2 regions of the Photobacterium sp. BZF1 genome follow, and region 2 is predicted to be linked to the other one. Evidence: riboswitches for the same ligand, from Rfam matches in the RefSeq annotation. Region 2 holds a riboswitch; the other holds the start of a gene.
The links. A riboswitch is a leader RNA that binds a small molecule or an ion and turns the genes downstream of it on or off. The one in region 2 is predicted to bind thiamine pyrophosphate.
Positions count from the first base shown of each region.

Region 1: it holds a riboswitch for thiamine pyrophosphate, as region 2 does, so the genes downstream of both, thiD (bifunctional hydroxymethylpyrimidine kinase/phosphomethylpyrimidine kinase) here and thiC (phosphomethylpyrimidine synthase ThiC) in region 2, are expected to answer to the same signal.

Region 1 is NZ_JACSOF010000075.1:13,030-20,911, forward strand. It holds gene BIZ37_RS17080 (cytosine deaminase) at 1-847, shown strand, start outside; gene BIZ37_RS17085 (serine protease) at 887-2,125, opposite strand; gene BIZ37_RS17090 (hypothetical protein) at 2,330-2,818, opposite strand; gene BIZ37_RS17095 (PhnA domain-containing protein) at 3,073-3,645, shown strand; TPP riboswitch at 3,842-3,938, shown strand; gene thiD (bifunctional hydroxymethylpyrimidine kinase/phosphomethylpyrimidine kinase) at 4,000-4,827, shown strand; gene BIZ37_RS17105 (ABC transporter ATP-binding protein) at 4,848-5,636, shown strand; gene BIZ37_RS17110 (ABC transporter permease) at 5,623-6,465, shown strand; gene BIZ37_RS17115 (ABC transporter substrate-binding protein) at 6,518-7,477, shown strand; gene tenA (thiaminase II) at 7,510-7,882, shown strand, end outside.
Region 2 is NZ_JACSOF010000003.1:80,131-88,012, reverse strand. It holds gene BIZ37_RS01445 (voltage-gated chloride channel family protein) at 1-1,319, shown strand, start outside; TPP riboswitch at 1,430-1,527, shown strand; gene thiC (phosphomethylpyrimidine synthase ThiC) at 1,643-3,565, shown strand; gene thiE (thiamine phosphate synthase) at 3,565-4,794, shown strand; gene BIZ37_RS01430 (molybdopterin-synthase adenylyltransferase MoeB) at 4,805-5,566, shown strand; gene thiS (sulfur carrier protein ThiS) at 5,574-5,792, shown strand; gene BIZ37_RS01420 (thiazole synthase) at 5,793-6,563, shown strand; gene thiH (2-iminoacetate synthase ThiH) at 6,574-7,686, shown strand; gene BIZ37_RS01410 (aminopeptidase P family protein) at 7,764-7,882, opposite strand, start outside.

The sequences.
Region 1 (7,882 bases), on a different contig from region 2:
TGATATCCAGATTGTGGCTTTCCCGCAAGAGGGGATTTTGTCTTACCCGAACGGCAAAGAACTTCTTGAAGAAGCCGTGAAGTTGGGCGCTGACGTCATCGGTGCAATTCCACACTTTGAGTTTACTCGCGAGTATGGCGTAGAGTCGCTTCATTATGTATTCGAATTGGCACGTAAATACGATCGTCTCATCGATGTTCATTGTGATGAAATCGATGATGAGCAATCCCGTTTCGTAGAAACGCTAGCCGCGCTTGCCCATAAATTTGAAATGGGTGACAAAGTAACTGCTAGCCACACGACAGCGATGCACTCATACAACGGTGCCTATGCTTCAAGGTTGTTCCGACTGCTGAAAATGTCAGGCATCAGCTTTGTTGCTAACCCTCTGGTCAATATCCACTTGCAGGGTCGTTTCGATGATTACCCAAAACGCCGTGGCGTGACCCGTGTAAAGGAAATGCTAGCTTCGAACATCAATGTCTGCTTTGGCCATGACGATGTTTTTGACCCATGGTACCCATTGGGAACAGCTAACATGATGCAAGTTCTGCATATGGGACTGCATGTTTGCCAGGTGATGGGCTACGACCAAATCAACCAATCTTTGGACTTGATCAGCACTAACTCTGCGACCACCCTAAACATTCAAAGCCGCTACGGTATTGAGTTGGGTAAGCCAGGTAACCTGCTTATTCTTCCTGCTGAAAATGGCTTTGATGCGGTTCGCCGCCAAGTGCCAGTACGTTACTCTATCCGTGCCGGTAATGTTATTGCTGAAACCCAGCCAGCGGTTACCCATATTGAATTGGCAGACGGTAAAGAAGCTGTTTCTTTCCGCCGCTAACGAAAACAGCCACTCTTCATTCTGGGTGGCTGTTTTTTATTAATCGCGTAATAAAAGTCGTCGTCTCAACAGCATCAAAATCAAGCCTCCAAGTCCAAAGTAGCCAACCATCCCACCTCCCCCTTCGGAATTCAGGGCACAATTATTCGGGCTGATACCGGAAACCTCGGGGTTACATCCTTCGTCGGCCTTTCCTTCTCCCGTATCTACGTCTTGATCATCATCTTTACTACTTCCAGTTTCCTCATCTTCCATAAAGTCTGGATTGGTGATTGGGATATCGGGAATCTTTCCTACTATTTCCTTTATCCAATCAAAATAGGTACCTACTCGCGCATAGAAACCTGGACGCAAATATGCGCCACAGAGAGGGGCTCCTTGTGGGCCTCCACTCACGACCCCTAGTTGCACCCAACTTCCGTCGTTATCTTTCGTTACTAGTGGGCCACCACTGTCTCCCTTACAGGCATCAGGCCCATATCCGAGGGGGTCACCTTCTTCATCAAACAAAATATCAGGTGGTAAAGCACAAACTTTCGTCAAGTTCAACGGACTATCTATGATAAAGTGTTCATCATTGCCCCTTTCCAGTAAATTGAAGCAATCTGATATCGGCAAATAAGAGAGCTCAGTATACATAAGGTTTGTTGATATACCGGTGCCATCACTATTTGTCGCACCCCAACCAGAGACCATTGTATTAACTGGGCGTTTGTTTTCGTTCCATTCATCAGCCAAGGTCGCCTCAAGCCGTTGTGCTACCTTCTGATCAGCTAATTTAATTGGACTTACCCTAGGAAACGGAAACAAACGATTGACACGAAGCAGTGCAATATCATTGTCTAATGCTAACTTAACCACTTCCTCCGTCTGGTTTTGATTTTCATCGACCGTAATTTTAATTTCAGCGTTCGGAGAGTATTCAGGGTGTACGACAACATGGGTGACCTGATATAGATCGGCAGTGTCAACGACCTCACTAGACAATTTTCCGACCATCACAGCAAGGTTATTGGGCGGCAACGTAAATTCATCGCCAGCGATACCCTGCACAACGCAATGGGCGGCAGTTAATACCCATTGCTCATTAACAATACTTCCTCCACAAAAATGTGAAGTATTGTCCGTCGTATTTCTTAATGAGGCCATCCAAGTTATTTCATCACCATGCCTGACAGGATTGCCGCCGACAATATAGCTCTCAATTTCAGCAGCATAACCAATACACGGAATATTAATCAAAATACCTAAAAGGCCGAATATCCCTTTCCTTTTCATTACTTCTTACCGCTTAATAACCCAAAAGTAGTGGCTTAAATTAGCAAGAAACCCCTAGTCAAAAACCAGTCAGAAATAGAAGTTGCGAGGCATTTAATAAAATTTTTTTTGAGGAATGTAATAGTGATAGTGTTTCTTTTGACTAAAAGAAATTAGCAGGCCTATGTATGCTACATTAAGGCCTGCCTTTCAACATACTATCAACTACAACCCAATACTTGAGCAACTTACACGCTCAATATCAAAGTCAGAAAAGGTATCACCTAGCAGATCAGCCGCTAATTTCGGGTAGAAACCATTATCATAGGCGCGTTTCACTTCATCAATGTCGATGGTATAAAGTTTGATACCTAATTTAGTGACCTCATCGGGTACACAAGCTGTGTCACTTCCAGCTCCAAAACAAACATCGCCACTGGTATCAATAATACCGCAATCTGTACCCTCTATATCTATACCAAGAGATCCTAACCGGCTATCTAGCGTTTGTTCAGAGCCTGCTGGGAATTCATCGGGCAAAGTGATTGGATATTGGTTTTCTAGGCTATCAATGCTGGTGTATCCTTGTGCTCCTCCAACTTCAGCTCCGGTAACGGCGAACACTTCTGCATTGCCTGATACTGTGTTAACAACATCCTCATCATCACAACCAATAAGTGCTAAAGCTAAAAGTAAAAAAAGTGCCTTTTTCATACATTTTCCTATTTCTTTTTCTGTAACTACTTGGGTAGGCTATTTGATCTTAGTCTCAACACAACAATATCTCCTACATTTTTGTTGCATTATTTTTACTTAGACGTTCAATTAGTTTGTTTTTTGCCCGTAAGTTAATGAGACTAATGTGATCTTGATCTTCATTCCTTTTCTTCTCAAAATTAAATGGCATAATAAACAGAACAGTTACCTGTATGGTAACTAAGACCATTACACTTCCTTGGAATATTCCTATGAGCATTGAATCAATCGTTAAAGAGCGCGCTGGCGCTAAATGTGAACTATGTGGATCAGAAGACAGTCTGAGCGTTTACGAAGTTCCTGCGTCTCCTGACCAAACAGCTGGTAGCTGTGTGATGGTGTGTGGAACTTGCCGTACAGAAATCGAAGACGCTGAAACGCTGGATCAAAACCACTGGCGTTGTTTGAACGACAGCATGTGGAGCCAAGAGCCTGCTGTCCAGGTAATGGCTTACCGCCTTCTTAAGCGCCTGTCTTCTGAAACATGGGCTCAAGACCTGCTTGATATGATGTACTTGGAAGAAGACATGATTGAATGGGCTGAGAAAGGTATCGCCCTTGCTGAGCTTGACTCAATCAAGACCGTGGATGTAAACGGTACGGCTCTTGAAGCAGGTGACAACGTCACCATCATCAAAGATCTGCCAGTGAAAGGCTCGAACCTTGTAATCAAACAAGGTACTGCTGTTCGTGGTATTCGCCTGACTGATAACCCATTACACATCTCGGGTAAAGCAGCAGGTACTAACATGGTAATCATTGCGGCATACTGCAAAAAGATGTAATTACCAAGGCAGCCACGCTGTGGCTGCCTCTTTATTCCCCTTCTGTATTATTCTTCATCCATCACCTCATTTTATTCCTAACATGTTTGCCCTATCGTAAAAAACATGTTTAGATTAGTCACATCTTCAGGCATTTAAGCCAGAAAACAGTTTTTTTCAGGTCAATCTTCAACATTGGCCCGTAAGTACCAATTTTATCCGTTAGTCGGGGAGCCGAGCGCTGAGACCACGTAGTGGGACCCGTTGAACCTGATCCATTTAATAATGGCGTAGGGAACTAGCTGTAATGCCCTTTCTCGTACCCCACTGCGGTTCGATGGTATTAGCTACCTTACGTCTTAGATAGAGGTAACTATGCCAATTTCATCAAAGACCCCGATTACCCTAACCATCGCTGGCTCTGACAGTGGTGGCGGCGCAGGCATTCAAGCCGACATCAAAGCCATTTCCGCAACCGGCGGTTACGCATGCTCTGTGATCACAGCACTCACTGCCCAGAACACCCAAGGCGTAACAGGCATCCTTGGCATTGACCCTGCTTTTGTCGAGCAACAACTTGATGCTGTATTTACCGACCTTGATGTAAAAGCCGTTAAGATTGGCATGCTGAGTGACGCTAATATCATTCGCATGGTCGCTAAAAAATTACGCCAGTATCAGCCTAAATTCTTGGTTATCGACCCAGTTATGGTTGCAACAAGTGGTGATTTACTGCTTGAGCAAGATGCGATCTCAACGCTGAAGGCCGAGCTACTACCGCTCGCCGACGTGATCACCCCAAACCTCCCAGAGGCAGCTGCATTGATTGGCTCAGACTTACCTGAAACTGAGCAAGAAATGACAGCAATGATCGCTGCATTGCGCGGCATTGGTTCACGTTCAATTCTATTGAAAGGTGGCCACCTAGAAAAAGACGAGTTCAGTACCGACCTATTGATTCTTGAAGATGATGTTGTCCGTATGAGCACTCCGCGAATTGCGACCCGCAATACCCACGGTACTGGCTGTACGCTATCGGCAGCAACTGCCTCATTCCTTGCTCAAGAATACCCACTGCAAGACGCTGTAAAACATGCCAAAGCCTACATCACCAAAGCCATCGAACATGCAGATGAACTTGAAATCGGTTCTGGCCACGGGCCTGTGAATCATTTCTTTGCAGGCCACTTCAAACCAGAATAAGCATGGAAGCGATAAACAAGATGAATAGCAATCTTGCATCAGACACATCTGGCGATTCTTATGTTGCTAAAGGGATGGCAGTCAAAATCGAGGATCTAATGCTTCGATATAACGACGCCAGCACCCCATTATTTAGCCAGTTAAACGTTGAGTTGCCAGCCGGTCAATGGACTTGCCTTCTGGGGAAGAGCGGTTGCGGCAAAACAACACTGCTCCGCCACCTTGCTGGCCTGTTGGAGGACAACGTTGCATGGAATGGCACTATCTCCACAAGCAACAAGTTACCATTAAACGGCAACATCGCTTACATGGCCCAGCAGGATTTACTGCTGCCTTGGCTCAATGTCATGGAAAATGCTTGCTTAAGTGCGCGTTTTGGTAAAGCTCAGAAAGCAGACAAGAAACGCGCTCTGGCATTGCTCGAAGCTGTTGGTCTAGCTGATAAGTCGGATGTAATGCCTAGCCAACTCTCTGGCGGGATGCGCCAGCGTGTGGCTTTGGCTCGTACTCTGATGCAAGACAAACCACTTGTTTTAATGGATGAGCCTTTTTCGGCCCTCGACGCTGTCACACGGCATAAGCTCCAGTCTCTTTCGGCAAAATTACTCGAAGGGAAAACCGTATTGTTGATCACCCATGATCCGCAAGAAGCACTTCGGCTTGGCCACCAGATATATATGATGGCAGGTACCCCAGCTTCCATAAGAGCGTTACCAGTACCCTCTAGTCCACCACCAAGGCAATTTGATGGTGAGCTCGCCACCCACCAGCAAGGGATCATCAATGAGCTGGAGAATGATTATGTCTGATCAATCAGTATCTCCGAAGCTACAGAATCCTTTGTTGGAACAGCAAGAGGCTAACCAGCATACCAATAAGGTCAATAAGTCACAGTTGTCGCAACATATTTCCCGCTTTGTCATTAGCGTGGCAATCATTATGGGTTTATGGCAGGCCAGTGTCGTTATCTTTGACCTACCACCTTTCATATTGCCAGGACCTGTCGCTGTCCTCTCCAAGCTAGTTGAAAGGGCAGATGTACTGTGGCACCACACTGTGGTAACCGGTACTGAAGTCCTGTTTGGTTTACTGCTTGGCTTGGCTATGGGGCTGTTCTTTGCCCTACAAATGCTGGTATTTGAGCCTCTTCGTCGTTGGCTACTGCCAATACTGATCACTAGCCAAGCAATACCGGTATTTGCTATCGCGCCCATTCTGATGCTGTGGCTCGGCTATGGCATGGCGTCAAAAATTGTCATGGCAGCACTGATCATTTTCTTCCCTGTCACGACATGCTGTTATGACGGCCTTCGCCATACACCAAAAGGCTACCTTGATCTGGCCACGACGATGGGAGCTACCCGTTGGCAGCAACTTTGGCAGATCCGCTTACCCGCCGCCCTACCCGCTTTGGCATCAGGTATTCGCGTTGCGGTTGTCGTCGCGCCAATTGGTGCCGTGATTGGTGAATGGGTGGGTTCAAGTGAAGGCCTCGGGTACTTAATGCTGCAAGCCAATGCGCGCATGTTTGTCGATGAGATGTTCGCCGCTTTGTTTATCTTGGCGTTTTTCTCTATCAGCCTGTACTTCATTACCGATCTTATATTAAAAAAAGCCATTCCATGGCAAAGCCAATAACTCGGTTACATAACACGGAATGCTTTACTTCGCTCAACAACAAGGAAATAGAATGATATCCACTTTTTTTAAAGCAGGTAAACCGCAACTGTTTGCCGCAGCTGCATTAATGCTGGCTTCTTTTAGTGCGTCCGCAGAAGAGAAAGTCACACTCATGCTGGACTGGTTCGTTAACCCAAACCACGGCCCAATTATCCTAGCAAAAGAAAAAGGCTGGTTTGCAGAACAAGGTTTAGATGTTCAAATCCAAGAGCCTGCCGACCCGAGTGTGCCTGACAAATTAGTCGCAGCAGGTCGTATTGACCTTGCTGTTTCGTACCAGAGCACGCTGATTTCAAGCACAGCGGCAAAGCTTCCTCTGGTACGCTCTGCGACGCTCATTTCTGGCCCGTTGAACTCGCTGATTGTATTAGACAAATCAGGCATCAAGTCATTGGCTGATCTAAAAGGCAAAAACATTGGCGTTGCTATCGGCGGTAATGAAGATGCGACTATCGGCACCATGCTTCGCTCAGAAGGTGTGGATATGGATAGCGTAAAAATCATCAATGTTGGCTGGGCACTCTCTTCTTCGCTCGCTTCTGGCAAGGTCGACGCCATTTGGGGTGGCTTGCGTAACTTCGAACTTAACCAACTTGCTATCGAGGGCTATGACGCAACCGCTTTCTACCCAGAAGAACACGGTGTACCACCTTACGACGAGCTGATTTTCGTTGCTAACAAAAACAAATACGATCCAGAAACGATCAACAAGTTTAATACTGCTATCGAGAAAGCAACGGTTTACCTCATTAACCACCCAGAGCAGGCATGGAAAGAGTTCGTGGCTTACTCTCCTGATACATTGAACAACGACCTAAACCGCCGAGCTTGGGAAGATACCCTAACCCGCTTTGCTTTGCGCCCAGGCGCTGTGGAGCTAAAACGCTATGATGAATACGCTGAATTCATGAAACAGCACAACATCATTAAAACACTACCACAAGCGAAAGATTACGTGCTGACCTACTAAGCGCCACGAATATCAGTATTTGAGGATTTACAATGAAATACCAAGATTTGATTAGCTACTGCCAGCAGGATTGGGAAGATTATACCGAGCATGATTTCGTCAACCAGCTAGCAACTGGTGACTTGAACAAGTACGCTTTTTTCCACTACCTTAAGCAAGATTACTTGTTCCTGAAGCACTATGCCCGTGCTTACGCACTGGCTATATTCAAATCAACAACATTGGCTGAAATGCGTGAGCCTCTACCTGGTTTGAGCGCTTTGCTTGAATCAGAAATGAACCATCACATTGAGTATTGCCAGACTTGGGGTCTGTCTGCTGAAGAGATGGAAGCAGAACCGGAAGACTTCGGTACTGTTTGCTACACGCGCTATGTATTGGATACCGGTATGGCAGGAGACCGCA
Region 2 (7,882 bases):
GTTGGACGCTCCTCATTATTCCCGTTGCCGTTATCGTCGGCACGCTCAATGCTTTTTTCCTCTGGATCCTTGGTGAAGCGACTGCGACCCGGATTGATAATCCCTGGCTGCTCTACCTGCTTCCGCTGGCCGGTATTGTCATTGTTTATTGCTACCGTAATTTGGGCAAAAATTCCGAGGGCGGCAACAACCTCATCATGGATGAGATCCATGAACCCGGAGCCGGTATTCCTGCCCGTATGGCGCCTTTGGTACTGATCACTACTGTGATCACCCACCTGTTCGGTGGCTCGGCAGGCCGGGAAGGGACAGCGGTGCAAATTGGTGGTGCCTCGACCCATTGGTTGGCGCGTAAATTCCATCTTAATGAATCGGATACCCGGCTGATGTTGATTGCCGGAGTGGCGGCTGGCTTTGGTGCGGTTTTCGGTACCCCGCTGACCGGGGCAATCTTTGCCCTGGAGGTTCTAGCGATTGGCCGCCTTCGCTATGATGCGATTATTCCTGCCTTGTTTGCTGCCATCCTGGCAGATGTCGTCTGCTCGGCCTGGGGTGTGCATCATACCCATTACCGGATAGATTTCCTCGAAACCATCACCCTGTTTGAGCATGCCGTCAAAGTCGACCTGTGGATGATCGCCAAGATTGTGGTTGCCGCCGTGGCCTTTGGTCTTGCGGGGTATCTGTTCGGTGAGCTGACCCATGCCTTTAAAGATATATTCAAAGCAACGTTGAAAAACCCATACCTGATAGTGGTGGTTGGTGGCCTGATTGTCATTGGCGCAGTGCAGCTCATTGGGAACTACGATTATATCGGCTTGGGGGTTTATTCGAGCCGCGAGGGTGGGGTGAGTATTTTGACGGCCTTCCAGGAAGGAGGAGCCGAATGGTATAGCTGGCTGCTCAAGCTACTACTGACAGCCATTACCTTAGCAGCCGGATACAAAGGGGGGGAAGTGACTCCTTTGTTCTTCGTCGGGGCGACACTGGGCAATACTATGGCATGGGTATTGGGGGCACCGGTTGACTTGTTTGCCGCCTTGGGCTTTTTAGCTGTATTTGCAGCAGCAACCAATACTCCGCTGGCCTGTACCATTATGGGCGTCGAGCTGTTTGGTGCCGAGCATATGCTGTATTTTGCGATCGCTTGTTATACCGCTTACTACTTCAGCGGCCATACCGGGATTTACTCGTCGCAACGCGTTGCGGTGCCAAAGCTATTTGATATGGAGGGTGCACCTAAAATCACCCACAAGCTTGGCGAGTTGAGGGAGACCCATTCTTCGCTACTCAAGTCACTTGTGAAGCGTTTCAAATAAATTTGTCGCGCCCAGTGGTGTTATGCAAAAGTAGCAATGTTTTTGCCAAATAAGTATTAAAACTGTGGGTTCCGTCTTGCCGAGGCGGAACCCCTTTCATATACTGCTAGTTCAACTTGTCGGAGTGCCATTTGGCTGAGACCGCATTGCGGGATCCGTAGAACCTGATCAGGCTAATACCTGCGAAGGGAACAAGAGAGACTCTTCTGTATCGCTGTATTCACAGTGGCAGTATCAGATGAAACTATACACCCTACGTATAGCCTCTTGTTTACGCACCCATCCGCCAAGCAACTTCCCTGTTATGGAAAAAGGAAATTGCTATGTCGAATCGCAAACAAGCGAGACTGGAAGCGAAACAATTTATCGATTCACTAACTACCCAGGCTTACCCGAATTCCCGGAAAGTCTATGTCACCGGTAGCCGCGAAGACATCCGTGTGCCCATGCGCGAGATAACCCTTGCTGATAGCCTAGTGGGTGGCACCAAGGAATCCCCTGTTTTTGAGCCCAATGAGCCGGTACGGGTCTACGACACCTCCGGTTTCTATACTGATCCCGAGCAGCCAGCCGATATCTATGCTGGCTTGCCAAAGCTCCGTGAGAGTTGGATTGAGGAGCGGGGGGATACTGAACAGCTTATTGAGCTGAGTTCGCAATATTCCAAACAGCGTTTAGCTGATGACACCTTAGATGAGCTGAGGTTTGAACAGCAAGCCCGAATCCGACGGGCCAAGCCAGGCAAGAATGTCACTCAGCTACACTATGCCCGCCAGGGGATCATCACGCCCGAGATGGAATTTATTGCCATCCGCGAAAACATGGGCCGGGCGAAATACCGTGATGAGGTGCTAAACCAGCAACATCCGGGTATGTCGTTTGGCGCCAACCTACCGCAAGAAATTACCCCAGAGTTTGTCCGCCGCGAAGTCGCCGAAGGCCGGGCCATTATCCCATCCAATATCAACCACCCCGAAACCGAGCCGATGATTATCGGCCGTAATTTCCTGGTCAAGGTTAACGCCAATATCGGTAATTCGTCAGTCAGCTCCTCGATTGAAGAGGAAGTGGAGAAGCTGGTCTGGTCGACCCGTTGGGGCGGCGATACCGTTATGGATCTCTCAACCGGACGGAACATTCACGAAACCCGCGAATGGATCATCCGTAATAGCCCTGTACCGATCGGCACAGTGCCGATGTATCAGGCATTGGAGAAGGTCAACGGTATTGCCGAGAACCTGAATTGGGAAGTGTTCCGGGACACTTTGCTCGAGCAGGCTGAGCAGGGGGTGGATTACTTTACTATTCATGCCGGCGTCCTGTTGCGTTATGTCCCTATGACCGCCAAAAGGGTTACTGGCATTGTCTCTCGTGGTGGTTCGATCATGGCCAAATGGTGCTTGGCCCACCACCAAGAAAGCTTCCTGTATGAGCATTTCCGGGAGATTTGTGAAATCTGTGCCCAGTATGACATTGCGCTGTCTCTGGGGGACGGGCTGCGTCCTGGCTCGGTGGCTGATGCCAACGACGAGGCGCAGTTCAGTGAGCTAAGGACGTTGGGCGAACTGACTAAAGTTGCCTGGGAATATGATGTTCAGGTGATGATTGAAGGGCCGGGTCATGTGCCGATGCACATGATTAAGGAAAACATGGAAGAGCAGCTCAAGCACTGTCATGAAGCGCCGTTTTATACCTTGGGGCCCCTAACGACAGACATTGCGCCGGGTTATGACCACATTACCTCTGGTATTGGTGCTGCCATGATCGGTTGGTATGGCTGTGCCATGCTGTGTTACGTCACACCGAAAGAACACTTGGGCCTGCCTAACAAAGAAGATGTAAAGGTGGGGCTGATCACGTACAAGCTGTGTGCCCATGCGGCAGACTTAGCTAAAGGCCATCCCGGTGCTCAAGTGCGCGACAACGCTTTGTCGAAGGCACGCTTTGAGTTCCGCTGGGAAGATCAATTTAACCTGGCTTTGGATCCTGAAACGGCTCGAGCCTACCATGATGAAACCCTCCCTCAGGAATCCGGCAAGATCGCTCATTTCTGTTCGATGTGCGGACCGAAATTCTGCTCGATGAAAATCTCGCAAGAGGTCCGCGAATATGCCAGCGGTTTGGAGCAAGATGGTGAATTGGCCGTACAAATGTTGGATGACCCCCTTGAAGGCATGCAGCAAAAAGCCGATGAGTTCCGGGCTAAGGGGAGTGAGTTATATCACCCAATCAAAGAGGAAAGTTAATGAACGCGTTGTGTTTACCCGATCACTTAGCGCCATTACTGATGCATATCGAGCCGCTGTTGGCAGCGGCCGATAAATACCAGCTTGGTGAAGCGGTAAGTATGGAGTGGAGTGGATCGGAGGTGGTAGACATTCATCTTGAAGGGACAACCTTCAAGGTGGCGTTTAATCCGTCCGAAAGCGTGGCACAGGGACTGGAGGTGCGCGATCAGTGGATTGCCCCTTATCCGACTCTGGCCGAAATGCAGCAGCAGGTAGCGGCTAACCCGGCGTTGGTGGTCTGCGGCCTGCCGACCGAACGTGGCTGTGTCGATATTTGGCACCACCTTGGTGAAGCCCGGGCAGTGTATTGCCATCATGCTGGGGCCAGTGAGCCGCAGCGTGCAATGTTGCTGGCGGCACTGGCTCTGGATTACCCGTTGGAAGATGCGGTCACGCTATCACGTGCCCATGCCCGTGGTTATCTGGAGAGTCATGCTGACGGCTATGGTGAAACCGGCTGGCCGATGACCCGCTCACTGTTCCCGCGGCCACTGACGGCGAACCATCCGGAGTGTGATGAGCTTGGGTGGGTGAGCAAGGAAGTGGCTGTCGCGCCGTTTGCCACGGTAGACCGCGAAAAACTGGCGCTGTACCCGGTTGTTGATACGGCTGACTGGGTGAAGCGCTTGCTGGAGCTTGGGGTAAAGACAACGCAATTGCGGATCAAAGATCCGTCCGAGCCTACCTTGCCAGGCCAAATCACGAGTATTGTCGAGGCTGGCAAACAGTATGGTGGCCAGGTCTTCGTCAATGATTACTGGCAGCTGGCGATTGAAAACCATGCCTATGGTGTCCATCTCGGGCAGGAAGATCTGGAGACCGCTGATCTGGCTGCTATCCAGCAGGCTGGGCTACGTCTTGGGCTTTCAACCCATGGCTATTACGAAATTCTTCGTGCCGCAGAGTTTGCCCCGAGCTATATCGCCTTGGGCCATATCTTCCCGACGACGACTAAGGATATGCCATCCAAGCCGCAGGGACTCAGCCGGTTGGCACTGTACCAGCAGCTGATTGGTGATGCGTTCCCGACAGTGGCGATTGGTGGTATCGACTTATCCCGTGCCGAGCGGGTGTGGCGTACCGGTGTCAGTAGTGTCGCGGTTGTCCGTGCTGTTACCCAAGCCGAGGATCCGGCCCAGGCCGTTGCTGCATTTGAAGATATCTTAGTGCGTAACCCGACAGAATAGGATGGCAACCATGCTCAGTGATCAGGAGTTTCTTCGCTATAACCGCCAGATCATGCTGCCGCAGATAGGCGAGTCTGGCCAACAGTCATTGTCTGGTGCCCAAGTGTTGCTCGTCGGGGCTGGCGGATTGGGATCGGCGGCGGCCTTATACCTTGCGGGTGCCGGTATAGGCAATTTGGTCATTGCTGATGATGACACCGTGGATAGCTCCAACCTCCAGCGCCAGGTGGTCTATCGCGATAGCGATCAGGGTAAAGCCAAGGCGCAGATGGCCGCGGAGCAGCTGCAGGCGTTAAACCCGCATATCCGTATCCGGGCGGTAAAAGCTCGGCTGGCCGATCAGCGGCTGGCGATGGAGGTCTCGTTAGCTGATGTGGTACTGGATTGCTCCGACAACTTGGCAACCCGATATGCCGTCAACCTTGCCTGTTTCAAAGCCAATAAACCTTTGATCTCGGGCGCAGCAATACGCTGGCAAGGCCAGTTGATGGCGTTTGATTTCCGGCAGGGCAAAGGCCCTTGTTACCACTGCTTGTTCCCGCGTCAGGCTGGGACCCTTGATGAGCCGCAGAACTGCAGCAATTCCGGGATCGCCGGGCCGGTGGTTGGCACTGTCGGTAACCTGCAGGCACTGGAAACTATTAAATTACTGACCGGATCTGGTGAGGTGGGCTTTGGCACATTACGCCAGTTTGATGGTCTGACGATGGGCTGGCAAGCCTTTCAACTACCAACTGATAAATCGTGCCCAGTTTGCGGGACGGGAGAATAGAACCATTATGACGACAGCGACTCTGATCCAGATACGGGTCAATGACAAACCGGTAGAGGTGCCTGAGGGCCAGTCACTGAGTGCGTTGCTGACACAGCTTGAGATGCCGCTGCAGGCCACGGCCGTAGCCCTGAATGAAGATATTGTTGCCCGCAGCGAGTGGGAAACAACTGTATTGAATACCGGCGATCGCATCGCCCTGTTCCAAGCGATTGCAGGAGGATAAATGTTAACTATCGCTGATAAGACGTTCTCGTCTCGCCTGTTTACCGGGACCGGTAAATATGCCAACCGCCATGCCATGGCTGAATCGATTATTGCCTCGGGCTCTGAGCTGGTGACTATGGCCCTTAAAAGGGTGGATATTGAAAATCGCGATGACGATATCCTTGCTCCTTTGATTGAGGCAGGAGTTAACCTGCTGCCGAATACCTCAGGGGCGAAAAATGCCAAGGAAGCAGTGTTTGCCGCTAAGTTGGCCCGTGAGGCGCTGGGTACCAATTGGCTTAAGCTGGAAATCCACCCGGATCCTAAATATTTGATGCCAGATCCGATTGAGACATTGGCTGCGGCGGAAGAATTGGTCCGTGAAGGTTTCATCGTGCTGCCATACTGCCATGCCGACCCCGTGCTGTGTAAGCGCTTGGAAGAGGTGGGTTGTGCGGCGGTGATGCCTTTAGGCGCGCCGATTGGTTCCAACAAGGGGCTGGCCTCGCGTGATTTCCTTGAAATCATTATCGATCAGGCCAAGGTCCCTGTGATTGTCGATGCCGGTATTGGCGCACCATCCCATGCAGCAGAAGCAATGGAAATGGGCGCAGATGCAGTGTTGGTAAACACGGCCATTGCGGCGGCAGCGGATCCTATTGCGATGGGGCGTGCCTTCAAGTTAGCGGTTGAAAGTGGCCGTATGGCGTATGAAGCCGGTTTGGCAGGTACGGTAAACCATGCCATTGCCTCCAGCCCATTGACGGCATTTTTGGATCAGCCGGCTTAAGGAGCTTGCGATGAGTTTCGTTGATGATTGGAAGCAATTGGATTGGGATGATATCCGGTTGTCCATCTATGGCAAGACGGCGGCGGATGTTGAGCGCGCACTGCGCAAGCCCAAGCGTGATCTGGAAGATTTCAAAGCCCTGATCTCGCCGGCAGCTGAGCCTTACCTCGAGCAGATGGCACAGCAGTCCGCTGCCCTGACCCGCAAGCGCTTCGGTCATACGGTGTCATTTTACATTCCGTTGTACCTGTCTAACCTGTGTGCCAATGCGTGTACTTACTGTGGCTTTTCGATGGAAAACCGCATTAAGCGCCGCACGTTGGATATGGCCGAGATTGAACGCGAGTGTGAGGCCATCAAGGCCAAGCAGTTCGATAGCATCCTTCTGGTGACCGGCGAGCACGAGCGTAAGGTCGGGATGGAGTATTTCCGCGAGGCACTGCCGGCGATCAAATCCCACTTCAGTTACCTGGCCATGGAAGTGCAGCCGTTGGATCAGGACGAGTATGCCGAGCTAAAAACCCTCGGCCTTGATGCGGTCATGGTCTACCAGGAAACCTACAGTGCCCCGACTTACGCCCAGCATCACCTGCGTGGCAATAAGATGGACTTTGAATACCGCCTGGAAACGCCGGATCGCCTGGCCAAGGCCGGTATCGACAAGATAGGTATTGGTGCTTTGATTGGCCTCGAAGAATGGCGCACCGACTGTTTCTTTGTCGCCGCGCACCTCGATTACCTTGAGCGCACCTACTGGCAGACCCGTTATTCGATTTCCTTCCCGCGCCTACGCCCGTGCGAAGGTGGCTTACAGCCAAAATCGGTGATGGATGACCGCCAGCTGGTGCAGCTGATCTGTGCCTACCGTCTGCTCAACCCTGAGGTAGAGCTATCGCTATCGACCCGCGAGTCGGCGCAATTTCGCGATAATGTGCTGCCGCTAGGGATCACCACGATGTCGGCAGAGTCCAAGACCCAGCCGGGTGGTTATGCCGATGATGAGCCGGAGCTCGAGCAGTTTGCGATCAGCGATGAGCGCCCGGCTGTCGATGTCGCCGCAGCGGTCAAGCAGCGTGGCTTTGAGGTGGTGTGGAAAGATTGGCATCACGCCTACTCGGGTTAACTGCCTAGATAAATGATTTAATAAAAAACGCCCGCACAGCATAGCCGTGCGGGCGTTTTCTTTATGTTGTCTCGCTATTAACGAGTCAGTGGCGCTGTTGCCTGCTCAAGCCATGCCAGATCATCACCTTGCAGTGACGGACTCAGTACCTCGAATACGTTCTGGTGGTAGTTGTTGAGCCAGCTTAACTCGGCAT